One region of the Bradyrhizobium nivariense genome, then DNA from elsewhere that is predicted to be linked to it. Evidence: predicted binding sites of a transcription regulator. Region 1 holds the regulator's gene; the other holds the start of a gene.
What was found. Region 1 encodes PhoB, which activates phosphate uptake and scavenging genes when phosphate is short. Its sites were predicted from a motif close to TGTCATNNANCTGTCAT; they were not measured.

Region 1 (5,885 bases):
AGGGCAGCACGGCGTCATCGACGGGAACCGCGGATGGCGCGCGAACCGGGCCTTCGGGCCCGGTTTTCATGACAGGGGATTGGGAAACCATGGCGCTTTATCTGGGGTCGGAAGGCGGAAATGGAAGGGGGCGCGGGCAACGCTACGGAACGCAGCTTTGGTTGCACAACGATACGGCAACTTCGGTGTCGTCCTGGCGAAAGCCAGGACCCATAACCCCGACTGCGAGATTTGGCACGAGATGACAATTGCCAATCTTCGCCAAACGAAAGCCGGTGGTAATGGGTCCTGGCTTTCGCCAGGACGACGGTCGTCAACCGCGCCTACCTACTTCACCGCGTCAAAGCACCAGGCCAGAATGCCCTTCTGCGCGTGCAGGCGGTTTTCGGCCTCGTCGAACACGACGGATTGCGGGCCGTCGATCACCTCGTCGGTGACCTCCTCGCCGCGATGGGCGGGCAGGCAGTGCATGAACAGCGCATCGGGCTTGGCCAGCGACATCAGCTGGGCATTGACCTGATAGGGCTTGAGCACGTTATGGCGGTGCTCGCCTTCCTTGTCGCCCATCGACACCCAGGTGTCGGTCACGACACAATCGGCGCCGCGCACGGCGGCTTCGGCATCCGTGCCGAGCATGATCGGCGCGCCGGTCGCCTTGATGAAGTCGCGCATCGCCTTTTTCGGCGCGAGCTCCGGAGGCGTCGCGACATTGAGCTGGAACTTGAAGCGCTCGGCGGCGTGCGCCCAGGACGCGAGCACGTTGTTGTCGTCGCCGGTCCAGGCCACCGTCTTGCCCTCGATCGGGCCGCGATGTTCCTCGTAGGTCATGAGGTCGGCCATCACCTGGCAGGGATGCGAGCGCCGCGTCAGGCCGTTGATGACGGGCACGGTGGCGTTCGCCGCGAGCTCCAGCAGGGCATCGTGATTGAGGATGCGGATCATGATGGCGTCGACATAGCGCGACAGCACGCGCGCGGTGTCGGCGATAGTCTCGCCGCGGCCGAGCTGCATCTCGGCACCGGTGAGCATGATCGGTTCGCCACCGAGCTGGCGCATGGCGACATCGAACGACACCCGCGTCCGCGTCGAGGGGCGCTCGAAGATCATCGCCAGCGTCTTGCCTTCGAGCGGCCTGACCGGCTGATGCGCCTTCTGCTTCGCCTTCATCGCCGACGACGCGGCGAGCATGCTCTTGAGCTCCGACAGCGGCAGCTCGTTGATATCGAGGAAGTGCTTCGGCGCTTTATCGGGCGACTTGCTCATCAGCTTGCCGCCCGCTTGTTGCCGGACAATGCGGTGCAGGCGCGCTCGAGCCGCCCGACGCTGTCCTCGATCTCGGCTTCGGTGACGATCAGGGGCGGCAGGAAACGCACGACATTGTCGCCGGCGCCGACGGTAAGCAGTTTTTCGTCGCGCAACGCGGCAACGAGATCGCCGGAAGGCACCACGGCCTTGATGCCGATCAGGAGACCCTCGCCGCGCACTTCGCTGACGACATCGCCATGACGGTCGATCACGGAGGCGAGCTTCTGCTTGAGCAGCAGCGACATCCTCTGCACGTGGTCGAAGAAGCCGGGCTTGAGCATGACGTCGAGCACGGCGTTCGCAGCGGAGATCGCGAGCGGATTGCCGCCGAAGGTCGAGCCGTGCGAGCCCGGCGTCATGCCGGACGCCGCTTCCGCGGTCGCAAGGCAGGCGCCGATCGGGAAGCCGCCGCCGAGCGCCTTGGCCAGCGACATCACGTCGGGTTCGACGCCGAGGCGGCGGTGCGCGAACAGATCGCCGGTGCGGCCCATGCCGGTCTGCACCTCGTCGAAGGCGAGCAACAGGCCCTTCTCATCGCAGAGCTGGCGCAACGCCTTGAGGAACGCGGGCGTTGCCGAACGCACGCCACCCTCACCCTGGATCGGCTCGATCAGGATGCCGGCGGTCTGCGGACCAATCGCCTTTTTCACCGCGTCGAGATCGCCATGCGGAACCTGGTCGAAGCCCTCCATGGGAGGGCCGAAACCTTCGAGATATTTGGCCGAACCGGTCGCAGCCAGCGTCGCCAGCGTGCGGCCATGGAAGGCGCCTTCGAAGGTGATCATGCGATAGCGGTCCGGATGGCCCTTCATCGCGTGATAACGGCGCACCACCTTGATCACGCATTCCAGCGCTTCGGCGCCGGAATTGCAGAAGAACACGAAGTCCGCAAAACTCTCGTTGCAGAGGCGGTTCGCGAGCTTCTCGCCGTCCGGGCTCTGGAACAGGTTCGACATGTGCCAGAGCTTCGTGGCCTGCTCCTGCAACGCCGTGACCAGCGCAGGATGGGCATGGCCGAGCGCGTTGACCGCGACGCCCGAGGTGAAATCGAGATAGCGCTCGCCATTGGTCGCGATCAGCCAGCAGCCTTCGCCACGCTCGAAACCGAGGTCGGACCTGGCAAAAACGGGGAGCAAATGCGGCGCTGCGCTGTTGGTCATGGCGGTCACTTGAATGTTGCGGACGGTGTGAGCGTGCATTGGGCGACGCACCATTGACCGGCCCGGAAAACGAAACGTGCCGCCTCTTCAGGGCGGCACGCATGAGTATCTTAGGCCTGGTGAAACGGGTGTCAATGCCGCCCGGAAAGCCTCGCGAAACGCTGAATCCGTAGTCTTGCGGTGCCGATTTTGCGGGTTTTCACCACGGAACATGTGGAAGCGAGTCGGCGGACTCTTGCGCGGGAGTCACGCCATATTGTAGCGTTTGGATTGTCAGATACGACATCTCGTGCAGTGGTTCTGATCTCTAAGTCCTCATGTACCGGCGTAAACGTTCGGGCGTTCTAGTCGCGCCCGGCGAGCCTTAAGGGATTCTGGCGGCACGGGTTTTTAAAGGCTTAGGCATTCGCTGCGAGGCCCCAGGATGGCTGGCCCGCAGCGAGGGAAAGGGTGCAATGACGGTTTTGACCTGGTCCGATGATCGCGTCGAGCAGCTAAAAAAGCTCTGGGAGGCCGGACTTTCGGCCAGCCAGATCGCGGCTGAGCTCGGCAATGTGACCCGCAATGCCGTGATCGGCAAAGTGCACAGGCTCGGCCTGTCGGGCCGCGCCAAGAGCCCTTCATCGGCAGCGCCGCGGCCGCGCAAGGCGCGTCCCGCGCAGCACATGATGCGGGTGACCCGCCCGATCTCGCGCGGCAACACCGCGCTGGCACAGGCCTTCGAAGTCGAGGTGGAGGCCGAACCGGTCACCTACGACAACGTGGTGCCGATGAGCCAGCGGCTGTCGCTGCTGGAATTGAACGAGGCGACCTGCCACTGGCCGGTCGGCGATCCCTCGAGCCCGGATTTCTTCTTCTGCGGCGGCAAGGCGCTCTCCGGCCTGCCCTACTGCGCCCAGCACTCGCGGGTCGCGTATCAGCCGGCATCGGATCGGCGGCGTGCACCGGTGAAGCCGGGGCCGCGGTAAGTAGTTTCGATTTCAGGATCGAGCCGTGACGCGATGACGGCTCAAAAATACTCAATGTCGTCCCGGCCTAGTGCGCAAGTGCGCACTAGGCCGGGACGACATCGGAGATTGTGGCGGCAGCCGGCTAGATCACGTCTGCCAACATCACACCGCAAATCCCCTACGCCTGCTCCGCCTTCGCAAAGCGATCGTCCAGCGCGTAGCCGGCACCGCGGACGGTGCGGATCGGGTCCTGCTCGCGGCCGAGATTGAGCAGCTTGCGCAGGCGGCCGATGTGAACATCGACGGTGCGCTCATCGATATAGATGTCGCGGCCCCAGACGCTGTCGAGCAATTGCTCGCGCGAGAACACCCGCCCCGGATGCTCCAGGAAGAACTCAAGCAGGCGATATTCGGTCGGGCCGAGATCGATCGGCCGGCCCGAGCGTGCCACGCGGCGCTTGTCGCGGTCGAGCTCGATGTCGCCAAAGGCGAGCACGGTGGCGAGCCGCTCGGGGCTTGCGCGCCGCAGCAGGCCTTTTACGCGCGCCAGCAATTCCGGGACCGAGAACGGCTTGACGATGTAATCGTCGGCGCCGGTCGCAAGACCCCGCACCCGCTCGCTCTCCTCGCCGCGCGCGGTGAGCATGATGATCGGGAGCTGCTTGGTCTCGGGACGGGTGCGCAGCCGCCGGCACAATTCGATGCCGGATAGCCCCGGCAGCATCCAGTCGAGCACGATCAGATCGGGGATGTGCTCCTTGAGGCGGGTGTCGGCGTCGTCGCCGCGCATCACCGTCTCGACGTCATAGCCGTCGCCTTCGAGGTTGTAGCGGAGAAGCTCGGTCAGGGCTTCCTCGTCCTCAACCACCATAATGCGTGCGCCCATCGGGTCGTCGCTCCTTAAGTCTTCAAGTATTCGGTACCGTGGTGGCGAAGGTCGTCATGTCGCCCTTCGGCCGCTTGTCGGTCATCGCCTGGCCCTCGATCATGTAGAACACGGTCTCGGCGACGTTGGTGGCGTGGTCGCCGATCCGCTCGATGTTCTTGGCGCAGAACATCAGGTGGATGCAGAACGAGATGTTGCGCGGATCCTCCATCATGTAGGTGAGGAGCTCGCGGAACAGCGAGGTGCAGATGGCGTCGACTTCCTCGTCGCCCTTCCACACCGCCATCGCCGCCGGCAAATCATGCGCGGCATAGGCGTCCAGCACCGACTTGACCTGCTGCTGCACGAGGTCGGTCATGTGCTCGAGGCCGCGGAACAGCTTGAGCGGATGGAAGTCCGTCTCCAGCGCCGCGACGCGCTTGCCCATGTTCTTGGCGAGGTCGCCGATGCGCTCGAGATCGGTCGCGACGCGCATGGCGCCGACGATCTCGCGCAGATCGATCGCCATCGGCTGACGGCGGGCGATGGTGAGCACGGCGCGCTCCTCGATGCGCTTCTGCAGCGCGTCGAGCTCGGCATCGATGGTGACGACGCGCTGGCCGAGCGGGATGTCGCGACGGATCAGCGCGTCGACGGAATCGACGATCATGCGTTCGGCGATGCCGCCCATCTCGGCGACCAGGCGGGTGAGTTCCTGGAGGTCGGTATCGAAGGCCTTTGCGGTATGTTCAGAACCCATGTTCCGTCTCCTCAGCCGAACCGTCCGGTGATGTAATCCTGCGTGCGCCGGTCGGTCGGCGACGTGAAGATCTTGCTGGTGTCGTCGAACTCGATCAGCTCGCCGAGATACATGAAGGCGGTCTTGTCCGAGACGCGCGCCGCCTGCTGCATGTTGTGGGTGACGATCGCGATCGTGTAGTCCTCGGACAGCTCCTGGATCAGTTCCTCGACCTTGGCGGTCGAGATCGGGTCGAGCGCCGAGCAGGGCTCGTCGAACAGGATGACCTCGGGCCGTACCGCGACGGTGCGGGCGATGCAGAGGCGCTGCTGCTGGCCGCCGGAGAGCGACAGGCCGGAGGCGTTGAGCTTGTCCTTGACCTCGTTCCACAGCGCGCCGCCGCGCAGCGCCTTCTCGACCCGGCCGTCCATCTCGGACTTCGAGATCTTCTCGTAGAGGCGGATACCGAAGGCGATGTTCTCGTAGATCGTCATCGGGAACGGCGTCGGCTTCTGGAACACCATGCCGACGCGGGCGCGCAGCAGGTTGAGGTCCAGCTTGCCGTCGAGGATGTTGGTCTGGTCGAGCATGAGCTGACCGGTGGCGCGCTGGCCGGGATAGAGGTCGTACATCCGGTTGAAGATGCGCAGCAGGGTCGACTTGCCGCAGCCCGACGGGCCGATGAACGCCGTGACGCGGTTGGCGCCGAGCGTCAGGTTGATGTTCTTCAGCGCATGGTGCTCGCCGTAATAGAAGTTCAGGTTGCGGACGGTCACCTTGGGGGGCGCCTCGGGCAGCATCGGCGCGTGGGGCAGTCCACCCGCCGCGCTCATCGATACGGAAAGATCACTCATTTTGCGGTCCTC
Region 2 (5,885 bases), on a different contig from region 1:
GAAGCTGGTCGTGAACGGCAGCTTGCGCTGGCGGCAATAGCGGCGCACCATCAGGCCGATCGGACCCTCCGTCGCGATGTGGATGCTGTCCGGGTGCGCCTCTTCGATCAGCTTCGCGATCCGTGCCGGGCGCGGCATGGCCAGCCGGACGTCCCGATAGCTCGGCATCGCAAAAGTGCGGAACGATTGCGGCGTCAGGAACGTGAATTCGACGCGAAGAACTTCGACGCCAAGACCCTGGACGCCAAGACCCTGGACACTAAGCCCCTTGGCGGCGTCAGCAAGCTTGGTCAGCGTCCGAACCACACCGTTGACTTGCGGGTGCCAGGCGTCAGTCGCGACCAGGATGCGCATCAGGCTGCCCTTGCCGCGACCTGCGGGACTTGTGCCGGCTTCTGCGCCTGGTCCGCCCAGGTGATGATCTCGAAACGGCCGTCGTCGTGCTCGACCAGTGCCGTGCAGCTCTCGACCCAGTCGCCGCAATTCATGTAGCGGATGCCGCCCTCGTCGCGGATCACAGCGTAGTGGATATGGCCGCAGATCACGCCGTCGGCGTCGTGGCGCCGCGCCTCGGCGGCGAGCGCCTGCTCGAACGCGCCGATATAGTTGACGGCGTTCTTGACCTTCTGCTTGGCCCATTGCGACAGCGACCAATAGGGCACTTTGAACATGCGCCGGAAGAAGTTGACGAAGCGATTCATCTGGATCGCGAAATCGTAGGCCTTGTCGCCGAGATGGGCGAGCCAGCGTGCGTTCTGCACCACGAGGTCGAAGATGTCGCCGTGGATGACGAGATAGCGCTTGCCGTCCACGCCGGTGTGGACGGTGTTCTCGACGACGTCGATGCCGCCAAAATGCGTGCCGTAATAGTTGCGCAGGAACTCGTCGTGATTGCCGGGGATGTAGATGACCTTGGCGCCCTTGCGCGCCTTGCGCAAAAGCTTCTGGACCAGATCGTTGTGCGATTGCGGCCAGTGCCAGCTCGATTTCAGCGCCCAGCCGTCGACGATGTCGCCGACGAGATAGATCGTGTCGGCATCATGGAAACGCAGGAAGTCGAGCAGAAGGTCGGCTTGAGAACCGCGGGCCCCGAGATGAACGTCGGAGATGAATAAGGTGCGAAAGCGCCTTTCAGGGCTCTCGTCACTCACATCGTAACTTCCCATGCGACAGCCTGTAACAATATCCCGTGACAGGGGGATGACAATTGAACCTTTGAGGCACCCTCAGATACGAATCAAACCTCGCCTCGCCCTCCCCGCGAATATCAGTCGCATGCGACAATCAGGCGACATGAAGCCGCAGCGACCTCCGCAAGAACCCGGAACTGCATGGCTGGATGGGTTAACAGCCGCGCGGTCGCGGCCGGCGTCAGTAAAATCGGTGGAGATGATGGATCGGCCCGTGGCCGTGACCAACGCTGAAGCGGTCGGCGGCCGCGATCGCCGCACTGATCCAGGCCTTGGCGTTGCGCACCGCCTCCTGAAGCGTCTCGCCCTTGGCGAGACCCGCAGCAACCGCCGACGACAGCGAGCAGCCGGTGCCATGGGTGTTTTTGGTGGCGACGCGGGGTGCGGCGAGCGCAATCGTGTTTTCGGAATCGACGAGATAGTCAACGCTCTCGGCGCCCTCGCCGTGCCCGCCCTTGATCAGGACCGCACGGCAGCCGAGCGCGAGCAGGCGGCGCCCCTGGCTCGCGATGTCGGCCTCGCTTGCCGCGACTGGCTCGTCGAGAAGAGCCGCGGCCTCCGGCAGATTGGGCGTGATCACCGAGGCCAGCGGCATCAGCCTCGTACGCAGGGCGTCGATGGCTTCGGACGCGAGCAGGCGATCGCCCGACGTCGCCACCATCACGGGATCGAGCACGATGTGCCCAGGTGCCCAGCGCGACAGCGCGGCTGCGATCGCATCGATGCTGGCAGCTTGTGCCACCATCCCGATCTTGACCGCGCCGACATTGAGATCGGAGAACACGGCGTCGATCTGCGCGGTGACGAACTCGGCCGGCACGGCGTGAATGCCGGTGACGCCGCGCGTGTTCTGCGCCGTCAGCGCCGTGATGGCGGAAGCACCGAAGACACCGAGCGCGGCAAAGGTCTTCAGGTCGGCCTGGATGCCGGCGCCGCCGCTCGAATCGGAGCCTGCGATGGTGAGCGCCACGGGGGTCGTCATAGGGCGATTTTCCGCTTCCTGGGGACCATGGCCCGTCCTAGCGCGCACCCCGGTGCCCCGCAAGTTCGCTTGCCAAATCCGGCCGGTTTTGGCCTATTAGCCGGTCAGATATGCCTTCGGAGTGACTGCTATGGTTCCTTTTTTCGTCCAGATCAAATGCAAGCTCGGCCAGTCCTATACGGTCGCCAATGCGCTTGCCGAAGCCGAGATCGCCTCCGAGATCTACTCCACGGCCGGACATTACGATTTGCTGGTGAAGTTCTACGTCGACAACGACACCGACATCGGCCACTTCATCAACGAGAAGGTGCAGGTGCTGCCGGGCATCCAGGACACCCTCACCATCATCACCTTCAAGGCGTTTGGGGCGACCTAGCTGCCTTGAATTGACGCAAGCCGCACGATCGCGCGGCCGGGCGCCTGTGCTAGCGTCCGGGCCTTGAATTGAAGTTCTTGGGAATTGAAGCGAGTACCGAGCAAGTCATGGCCCTCACCACCACGGTGCCGCTGCTGATCAGCCAGCAATTCGATAGTGAAGTGGTGTTGGCCAACTATCAGAATGGCGTCTACTACAACCTCGACGGCAGCGCTGCGCAAGTCTGGCTCGGCCTCAAGGCCAACCGAACGGTTGAGGGGATCGCGAGCGCTTTAGCTGCCGCGACCGGCGGCGATGCCGCCTCCATCACGCCGCAGGTGCAAGCCTTCGTCGACAGCATGCTGGCAGAGGGTTTCATCGCTGAAGGCGCGGCCGATGCGGACGTCGAGACATGGACGCCGGTGCTGTCGGGCGCATTCGCCGCCCCCGAATTCCAGCGCTTCGACAATCTGCGGGAGCTCTTGCTGATGGACCCCGTGCACGATGCCGGCGATGAAGGCTGGCCGCTGCGCGAGTCTCATGAAAGCTAGCGGTCTCATCTGGCAGGAGATCGCGGCGGTCTTCGCCAGAACTGTGTCGGAACCGATCGAGGCGCATGCCCGCTGCGGCCCGTTCTCGCTGCGTCTCGGCTTTGCCTCGCAGGATCTGGCCGGCACGTTCCTGCCGGCCTACATCCGGAGCACGCCTGATCGCGTCGATCTTGACCTGCGCTTCATCACGGCGGGCCACCATGATCTCGCGGCCCTGGTGCCGGAGGCCTCCGAGCGCCCGCGCCTGCTGATCGAGGACGGCATTTATTCGGTGTGGCAGCCGGCCGTCATCCCCGTGCTGTTTGCGGTCGATCTCACAGCAAAGCGCGGCATCGCCTGGCTGCCGAAGGGCGAGGCGCCGCCCTGGATCCGCAGCCGGCCGGCGATCTCGCTGATCCACGCCATGATGCACGATACGCCCTGGTGCGCGGTTCATGGCGCGGCTGTGGGAAGCGACGCAGGCTTCACGCTATTGGCCGGCGAAGGGCACAGCGGCAAGACCACCGCGGCGCTGGCCTGCGCCAAAGCCGGCTGGCGCTATGCGGGTGACGACTTCGTCGCTGTGAACAGCGAGACCGGCCGGATCGAGCCGCTGTTCTGCTCGGCGCGGCTGCGCCCTGCCCTGGTTGAGACGTTTCAGAGCTTCATCGGCGAAGCCACGCCGGTCTCGGATTTCAACGGCGAACCGCGCCACGAATTGAGTCTCGCCAATCTCGGCGACCGGATCGGCGGCGGCAGGCTGCGCGCGACTTTCATCCCGCGCCGGCGCGGCGCTGTAACACCCGAATTCACTCCGGCGCGGCAGTCGGACGCATTTCGCGCGCTGCTGCCGACCACGGCCTACGAATTGCCGGGATGGCCGAACGAGATCGCCGCCAAGGTGGCGCGGATCGCGGGGCTTGCGCCGGTGTTCTTCGCCGATACCGGCACCGTGCCGATGGACATCCCCGCCGCCTTCGCCCGCCAACTGGAACGGCTGTGAGGCCGCATGCGCGTCTCCGTGGTCATCGCCGCCTACAATTCCGAGGCCTACATCGCCGAGGCGATCGAGAGCGTGCTCGGCCAGACCATCCTGCCCGATGAGGTCATCGTCGTCGACGACGGATCGAGCGACGGCACGCGCGGCATTCTCGACCGGTTCGGTGATCGGATCGTCGCGTTCACACAGACCAACAGCGGCCAGGCCGTCGCCGTGAACAAGGGCCTCGCGATGGCGCGCGGCGAGCTGATCGGCTTCTGCGATGCAGACGACCTCTGGACTCCGCGCAAGCTCGAGATGCAGCTGGCACTGCTCGATCATGACGGCAACATCGACGCCGCCTTCGGCAAGGTGCAGCAATTCGTCAGCCCCGACGTGCCGGAGGCGCAGCGCGCGCGCCTCGAGCCGGCCGTCGAGATCATGCCGGGTGAGCTCAAGCAATGCATGCTGATCCGGCGCCCCGCACTCGACCGGTCCGGTCCGTTCGACGAGACGCTGCCCGCGACTTTCTTCATCGCATGGCTCGGCCGCGCCAAGCAGGGCGGATTGAAAATCGCGCATGTCGACGACGTCGTCGTGCGGCGCCGGCTTCATCTCGGCAACGGCGGCCGCACCAACACGGACGCCCAAAATCTTCAGACGCTGATGGCGCTGCGCCAGGCCATCAAGGCGCAGCGGCCGCCGGAGTGAACACCGGCACGCCGTTGATCGAGACTGACTTCACGAACAGACCAAGCAGGCGGTGGTCGATCGAGTGGCCGATATCCATCGGACGCCCGGGATCGCGCATCCGCAGCGCGACGACGATTTTGCGCCTGTCCGTGCCGACGATTTTTGCGCTCAGCGCAATCTTGAACGGCATCGGATCGTTGCGCCCCGCGGCGATCTGCAACACCTCACCCGCGCCGGCATAGGCCGCGAAGCGAAAACTCTCCGTGCCCGGCGGCAGGAACGGTATCACCGCAAGCGCGACGGCGGCATGCGGCTGCCCGTCAATCGGCATTTCGATGACCGCGAACTGATGGTCGGTCCACCGCCCCTCGTCCTCCGGAATGGAAAACCCCTGCCCGAACCAGACGTCGTGTCCTCGCAGCGGATGCGTCGCGCGTGCGGCCTGCTGCCAGACCCGCTTCAGGATCGTTTTCCGAAACAGGGGAAAGTGCACGGCACTGGCATCGAATGCGGCCATGGCGGCGCCCGGGAGCTTTGGCCAATCCAGCAAGCGGAAAGGCGCCTTGAACTGCGCGCGCAGCGACGTGAAGAAGGCGACCCCGAACTGCTGCCATTGCGTACGCTGCGCCCACGGCACCGCGCGGACGGCGATCTCGACGGATTTCCCCGGCGGACCGTAGCGCCACAATCCCTCCACCAGACCGTCCGGCACCAGAGCCGGCATCTCCCGTGCGACGAGATCGAGCAATTGCGCGGCGAACAGGCTGCCGCCGTACCGCGTCACGAGCGCGCGAAAGCGATCCCAATCGACCCTGTTGCCAGCGCTTTCCAGGACATGCACGACCTCGAGCGCGCGGAACACCATCTCCTTCTGGTCCGCCGGCTCCGGCCGCATCGCCGCGATCGCCAGATGCTCGGCAAGGCCGGGGATCAGCACCTCATGCGTCAGCAGCGTCGCTGTCTCGGCGGTGCGAAACAGCTCCTCGGTAAAGCTCTCGTCGTCGAGCCAGAACAGCGCGCGCCAGTGCAGGTCGATGGCCCGGCCGAGCCCGGCCCGCGACATCGCGACCGCATGGATGTCGCGGTCGAAATCGGACTCCGAGAACAGCTCCACCCGCATGCCGTGGCTGCGGAACGAAGCCTGCCGCAGCACCTC

Region 2: the regulator PhoB is predicted to act here: its motif matches at 1,190-1,206, upstream of QCM77_RS02420 (UDP-2,3-diacylglucosamine diphosphatase).

What each region holds. Positions count from the first base shown of each region.
Region 1 is NZ_JARWCR020000084.1:17,859-23,743, reverse strand. Features, by position in the region: gene QCM77_RS39860 (Hsp33 family molecular chaperone) at 1-91, opposite strand, end outside; gene argF (ornithine carbamoyltransferase) at 328-1,263, opposite strand; gene QCM77_RS39850 (aspartate aminotransferase family protein) at 1,263-2,465, opposite strand; gene QCM77_RS39845 (GcrA family cell cycle regulator) at 2,921-3,433, shown strand; gene phoB (phosphate regulon transcriptional regulator PhoB) at 3,594-4,301, opposite strand; gene phoU (phosphate signaling complex protein PhoU) at 4,324-5,040, opposite strand; gene pstB (phosphate ABC transporter ATP-binding protein PstB) at 5,052-5,873, opposite strand; gene pstA (phosphate ABC transporter permease PstA) at 5,870-5,885, opposite strand, start outside.
Region 2 is NZ_JARWCR020000002.1:109,304-115,188, forward strand. Features, by position in the region: gene QCM77_RS02415 (glycosyltransferase family 4 protein) at 1-354, opposite strand, end outside; gene QCM77_RS02420 (UDP-2,3-diacylglucosamine diphosphatase) at 354-1,166, opposite strand; gene thiD (bifunctional hydroxymethylpyrimidine kinase/phosphomethylpyrimidine kinase) at 1,372-2,172, opposite strand; gene QCM77_RS02430 (Lrp/AsnC ligand binding domain-containing protein) at 2,303-2,548, shown strand; gene QCM77_RS02435 (PqqD family protein) at 2,656-3,078, shown strand; gene QCM77_RS02440 (phosphoenolpyruvate carboxykinase (ATP)) at 3,068-4,060, shown strand; gene QCM77_RS02445 (glycosyltransferase family 2 protein) at 4,067-4,747, shown strand; gene QCM77_RS02450 (nucleotidyltransferase family protein) at 4,722-5,885, opposite strand, start outside.